Chelatococcus sp. HY11: one gene and its partner. The protein of the gene in region 2 binds, or shares a complex with, the protein of the main gene of each other region. Links are inferred from orthologs where the notes say so. Each region holds a gene or a part of one and is shown on either strand. Other genes may lie near its edges.

Region 1 (3,067 bases), 710 kb from region 2 along the record:
CCTCGCTCTCACCCTCGCTGTTCGAATCGTCGGCTTCCTCCGATTCGATGACGTTGATGCCCATCTCGTTAAGCTGGGCGAGCACGTCCTCGATCTGCTCGGAGGAAAATTCCTCCGAGGGGAGAACCTCGTTCAACTCGTCATAGGTCACATAGCCGCGCTTCTTGGCGACCTTGATCATGCGCTTGACAGCGCCATCGCTGAGATCGAGCAACGGGCCGTCAGCTTGCGGCTCTGCGACTTCCTGGTTGTCTTCCCGCTCGGTCGTCTTCGTCGCCATGTTCCATGCTCCACTCGCACACAGCCTATCGCGTCAGCCATATGCGCTCATAGACAAAAAGGCAGCATGAGCCCCGACGCTCAGCCACCCGTCTCATACTTCATTCAAGCGCGTGACCGCTTGACTAACCGTTAACCAACCCCCGGTCGCGGCAAGCCGAACCGAAAATCTCGAAAACTGCGGCGCCTCGCGCCCACGCACCATCAACCAACTCCACCGCCCCGAACGCGCCGCCACGCTTAAGGGCGGTTACGGGAGGTTGACATTTTCTTCGCCGCTTCCCTGTCGGCCTCCGCTCCGTCGAGCGAAGTCAACTGGGTGCGCACTTCCGTCAGCCAAGCGAGATTCGCCTCGCTCTCGTCGTCGGCAAGCGCACGTTCGGCAGCCTTCAATTCGCTATGTAGCGTGAATGCGCGCCGATGCAAGGTCAGTGCTTGCCGCAATATCTCCTCGACTGCCGACAATTCGGCGTCGCGATCAAAGGCCCAGACATCCCCGTGGCGCACCACGACGCGCAGCCGCTCGGCTGCCAGCGCGACTTCCTGCGGTAGCGAACTGGATGGCTTCGGCCCATCCATCGCCAAGGCTTCCCTGTCGATCAGGCAGGCTCGCAGCCGTAACGCATCTGCATTGACAAAATCAAGCGAAGTCACGTCTTCCCCGTAGCGGTGCATCAATTCAGGATGGGCGAGAAGCGTCAGCACGATCAAGGCCTCCCGCGGCGCCCCGGCGCTCGTGGCGGCGAACAGCGGATGCCGAGCAAGGCTCGGACTGGCCCGCAGCGGCGCGTTACCTGGCCGCTGGCGCGCATCCCGGCCACCACGGCCATTCCTCCCGAAATTTTGACCGCCGTAGCCAGCACCCTGCTGGAAAGACCCCTGCTGATAGCCCTGCCCTCGCCCGCTACCGTAATTGCCGCGACGCCCACCGGATTGCGGCAGCAATTGCCGAAGACGCTCGCCGATCTCCGCCCGATAATGACGCCGCAGGTCTTCGTCGCGGATGCCGGCGAGCAGGCCGAACAATCGTTTTTCCAAAGCGGCCCGGCGCTCCGGCGTATCGAGGGAGGCCACTTCCACCTCTCGCATCCAGAGCAGGTCGACCAGCGGCTGCGCGTTGTCCAGCACCTTGGCGATGGCAGAGGCGCCGCCACTGCGCGCAAGATCGTCCGGGTCCTGCCCCTCGGGCAGCAAGGCGAAGCGCAGGGACTGGCCTGCGACGAGATGCGGCAGGGCGACGTCGATGGCGCGATAGGCCGCGCGCCGCCCCGCCCCATCGCCGTCGAAACACAGGATCGGCTCCGGCGCCATGCGCCACAGCAAATTGAGCTGGTCCTCGGTCAGCGCCGTGCCGAGCGGCGCAACCGTATGCGGAAAGCCCGCCATGGTCATGGCGATGACATCCACGTAGCCCTCGACGACCACGACCGAGCTTTTGTCATGCGCCGCCTTTCGGGCAGCCTGGTGGTTGTAGAGCACGTGGCCCTTGTGAAAGAGCGGCGTCTCCGACGAATTGAGATACTTCGCCGGGGCGTCCGCGCTCATCGCGCGGCCACCGAACGCGATCACCCTGCCCCTGACATCGGTGATCGGGAACATGATCCGGTCACGAAAACGGTCATGCGGAACAGCCACGTCCTCGCGATTGACCAGAAGGCCCGCCTCGATCATCGCGTCCGCGTCGACACCCTGGGCGGCCAGATGCTCGCGCAGCGCGAATCGGTCGGGCAAGGCATAGCCCAGGCGGAAGCGCTCCCGCGCCTCGCGGCCGAGCCCGCGTCCGTCGAGATAACGCGAGGCCTGCGCGCCTTCCTTCTTCGCCAGGTTGGCCTCGAAGAAGCGCGCCGCCATGTCCATGATCTCATGCAGGCCGCGCCGGCGCTCCTCCTCGGCCCGCGCTTCCTCCGACACCTTCGGTAGGGTGACACCGGCGTCCGCCGCGAGCCGCTCCACCGCCTCCGGAAAGGACACGCCCTCCGTCTCCATCAGGAAGGTGAAGATGTCGCCATGCTTGCCGGAGGAGAAGCAGTGGTAAAAACCCTTGTGATCATTGACATAGAACGAGGGTGTCTTCTCGGCGTTGAAAGGAGACAACCCCTTCCATTCGCGGCCGGCCTTGGTCAGCCGAACGCGTCGGCCGACCACCGCCGTCACCGGCAGCCGTGCCCGAATTTCTTCGAGAATCGAGGGCGGAAAACGCATGATCACCGAAGGATGGTCCCCGAGCGCGGCCAACGCAAGAGCAGCCGCATCGCCGCGCTGCCACGCCGGAAGACGCGACCACAGCGCGAGAAAGTTATCCCCTGTTGAGCGGCTTATCCCGTTCGTCCACAGGAGCTAGACGTGTCGTCAGGTCAGTGGTGATGCACCGAGCCGCGCGGCTTTTCCGCCAATGGAGAGAACAAGGCCACCCGGTTTTCTCCCTCTCCCCGGCGGGGAGAGGGTTGGGGTGAGGGGATTGTCGTTTTCCGGCGGGCGTCCCCCTCACCCGCGCCTGCGGCGCGACCTCTCCCCGGCGGGGAGAGGTAGGAGGAGGCAATCGTCGCGCGTCATCACGTCAATCGGTGACACCCGGTGCCGAAGAACGACAGACCGGAAGCTCCTCAGGCGCCCGACAGCTTGGCCTTCACCGCAGCACTCGCCTTGGCGAAATCCATGCGGCCAGCATAGGCGCCCTTGAGATGGCCGACGACCTTGCCCATGTCCTTGATGCTGGCGGCGCCTGTCTCGGCGATCGCCGCGTCGATGGCGGCCGCGACCTCGGCCTCATCAAGCTGCTGCGGCAGGA
Region 2 (3,051 bases):
GCCATAGAGCGCGTAGCCCGGGCGCAGTAGATCGTAATGCGGCCGCTCCGGCAGATAGATCCCTGACGAATTGCAGAGCGAGGCGGGGACGCCGGGAAGGAGGGCACGCGCGGCCTGGAACGCCTTGACCTGCCTGGCGTTGACCGGCAGCGCCGGAACCTCGGCGGATACCAGGTGGCTCATCACCAGCGTCGGCATGAAGGTTTCCATCAGCGTGGTCTCACTGACAAGCTTCGTCGCGCTGTCCAGCCGTAGGCCAAGCCTGTTCATGCCGGTATCAATATGGACCGCCGCGGCCAGTTTGCTCCCGACGGCGGCGCAATAGGCGCCCCATTCCTCGATTTCCTCGCGCGAACCGAGAACCGGTCGGGCGTTGATCGCGGCGAAATGCGCGGCGGTTCCCGGCAGGAGGCCGTTGAGCACGTAAAGGGTCGCGGCGCTGTTGACGGAGCGGAAGCGCTCGGCTTCGCTGAGATGGGCGACGAAGAACGTCGTGCAGCCCGCATCCGTGAGCGCGCGCGCCGCCTGCTCCAGACCTATCCCGTAGGCATCGGCCTTGATGACCGCGGCGCATTCCGCGTCCGGCGCCTCTCCGGCGAGCGTGCGCCAGTTCTTCACAAGGGCTTTGAGGTCGATGGTCAGCAGGGCGCCGGCGTCTGGCTCACGGACACCGGCGAGGGAAGCATCGGGGAAAGCGGAAGCGGTCACAATGAGGGGAACCTCATCTCAGCGGATGTTGGCGCGGCGCGCCCACCGTCAGTATTGCTCAGGCAGGTGATCTTCCTGCGCCAGATTGCCGAAGCGGGTCACATCAGCCTGGAACGAGAGTTGGACCGTGCCGGTCGGACCATGGCGCTGCTTGCCGATGATCACTTCGGCCTTGCCGTGGGCCTGGTCCATCTCGGCCTGCCACTTGAAGTGCTCCTCGGTGCCCATCTTGGGCTCCTTGTTCTTGAGATAATATTCGTCACGATAGACGAACATGACCACGTCGGCATCCTGCTCGATTGAGCCCGATTCGCGCAGATCCGACAGTTGCGGCCGCTTGTCGTCGCGCGACTCGACCTGACGCGAGAGCTGCGACAGCGCCACGATCGGCACGGCGAGCTCCTTGGCCAGGGCCTTCATGCCGGTGGTGATCTCGGTGAGTTCCTGCACACGGTTTTCGCCCTTCTTGGACGAGCCGGAGAGAAGCTGCAGATAGTCCACCACGAGAAGATCAAGGCCACGCTGGCGCTTCAGGCGGCGCGCGCGGGCGGCGAGCTGGGCGATCGACAGGCCGCCCGTCTGGTCGATGTAGAACGGAATGGTCTGCATCTCACGCGCGACATCACTGATCTTGTAGAACTCATCCTCGCGGATGTCGCCGCGCCGGATCTTGTAGGAGGGAATGCCCGCCTGTTCGGCGATGATACGATTGGCGAGCTGCTCCGACGACATTTCCAGCGAGAAGAAGCCGACGATGCCGCCATTCATGGTCTTCACGGCGCCGTCGGGCTGCTTTTCGCCGCGATAGGCCTTGGCGATGTTGAAGGCTATGTTGGTGGCGAGCGAGGTCTTGCCCATGGCGGGGCGGCCGGCGAGGATGACGAGGTCCGACGGCTGCAGGCCGCCCATCATCCGGTCGAGATCGTGGAGCCCGGTGGCGAGGCCCGAAAGCTTGCCTTCCCGCTTGTAGGCGGCGGCCGCCACATCGACGGCGGCGGTCAGCGCCGTCGCGAAGTTCTGAAACCCGCCGTCGTAGCGCCCCGTCTCGGCCAGCTCGTAGAGGCGCCGCTCCGCTTCCTCGATCTGGTCGCGCGGCGAGACATCAACGGCCGAATCATAGGCCTCGTTGACCATGTCCTCGCCGATCTCGATCAGGCGGCGGCGGACGGCGAGGTCGTGGATGGTCCGGCCGTAGTCCTCGGCGTTGATGATAGTTGTGGCTTCGGCGGCAAGGCGCGCCAGATACTGCGGGATGGTGACGCCGCCGAGATCCTGATCGCCGAGGAAGGTCTTCAGGGTGATCGGCGTCGCGATCTTGCCGGCTTTGATGAGGCTGGTCGCGACTTCATAAATGCGCCGGTGCACCTCCTCCTGGAAGTGCTCCGCCTCAAGGAAGTCTGAGACGCGGAAATAGGCATCGTTGTTGACGAGAACGGCCCCGAGGAGCGCCTGCTCGGCATCGATGTTATGCGGCGCGAGGCGGAACTGTGCCTCACTCACCGTCTCAAGCCGCGCTACCAGACTATTCACCGCCACCTTACCGCCCTAACACGTGAGTCGCTTCGCTCACTCTAGCACGGACCAAGGGTCGGCCTACGCGACGGCTGGGGAAGTCCCGCAACTCACTCGATTCACAACCAGCGGATAAATATTGTCCACTGTTGCCGGATTGCCCGTTGACTGTTCCACGCGCAACCAGCGCGCCGACAGTGCGGCTCGTTCCGCGCTGGAGTCGACACCGAATTATTCACCTGCGAGACGCAGGTCGCGAGGCTTGCCTTCCCGAGCGCGCAGGGCGTTCTCCCGGCGGGCGATATAGTCCCGGGTCAGAGGCACGCTTTCCTGTTGCTTGGCGAGCTGAACCTGGAAGACCATCATACCGTCGTGGCGGAAGGACATCTCGGAACCGGCGAGATAGAAGTCCCACATGCGCAGGAAGCGCTCGTCATAGAGGGCTAGAACCTCCTCCCGGCGCGCGTGGAAACGCTGACGCCAAGCTTTCAGCGTCTCCGCGTAATGCAGGCGCAGGATCTCGATGTCCGTCACAACCAGGCCCGCCTTCTCGATGTGGGGCAGGACCTCCGAGAGGGCAGGGATATAGCCACCTGGAAAAATATACTTGTCGATCCATGAGTTCGTGCTGCCGGGCGGCCCCATCCGTCCGATCGAGTGGATCACCGCCACACCATCGTCGGCCAGGCGATCCCGGACCGTTTCGAAATAGGCCTTATAATAGGGCACGCCCACATGCTCGAACATGCCGACGGAGATGATGCGATCGAAAGTCTCCGTCAGTGAGCGATAGTCCTGCAGGCGGAATTCGACCTGATTGCCGAGCCCGCC

Evidence for each region.
Region 1: the proteins of KIO74_RS03980 (region 2) and dnaG are in contact, whole or in part, in a crystal structure (PDB 2R6A), measured with the Geobacillus stearothermophilus proteins. The link is inferred for Chelatococcus sp. HY11 from one-to-one orthologs. Residues at the interface, in WP_033016901.1 of Geobacillus stearothermophilus: Ser13, Glu15, Ala16, Gln18, Glu91, Leu92, Asp94, Ala95, Val96, Pro97, Thr98, Ala99, Ala100, Asn101, Tyr104, Tyr105, Ile108; in WP_049624496.1 of Geobacillus stearothermophilus: Lys456, Leu457, Leu458, Pro459, Ala460, Asn463, Ala464, Leu467, Leu535, Leu536, Ile537, Ala538, Gln544, Glu545, Asp548, Tyr549, His552.

What each region holds. Positions count from the first base shown.
Region 1 is NZ_JAHBRX010000001.1:96,343-99,409, reverse strand. The notes cover bases 1-2,996. They hold dnaG (DNA primase), read right to left. Parts: upstream 2,482-2,996; coding sequence 520-2,481; downstream 1-519. Other genes in these bases: KIO74_RS00445 (GatB/YqeY domain-containing protein), read right to left, coding at 2,883-2,996; rpoD (RNA polymerase sigma factor RpoD), read right to left, coding at 1-280. Outside these bases: more of KIO74_RS00445, read right to left, coding at 2,997-3,067. UniProt on the Escherichia coli protein: RNA polymerase that catalyzes the synthesis of short RNA molecules used as primers for DNA polymerase during DNA replication.
Region 2 is NZ_JAHBRX010000001.1:807,197-810,247, forward strand. Bases 1-2,980 are described here. They hold KIO74_RS03980 (replicative DNA helicase), read right to left. Parts: upstream 2,245-2,980; coding sequence 757-2,244; downstream 1-756. Other genes in these bases: alr (alanine racemase), read right to left, coding at 1-708; KIO74_RS03985 (cyclopropane fatty acid synthase), read right to left, coding at 2,452-2,980. In the rest of the region: more of KIO74_RS03985, read right to left, coding at 2,981-3,051. UniProt on the Escherichia coli protein: The main replicative DNA helicase, it participates in initiation and elongation during chromosome replication. Travels ahead of the DNA replisome, separating dsDNA into templates for DNA synthesis.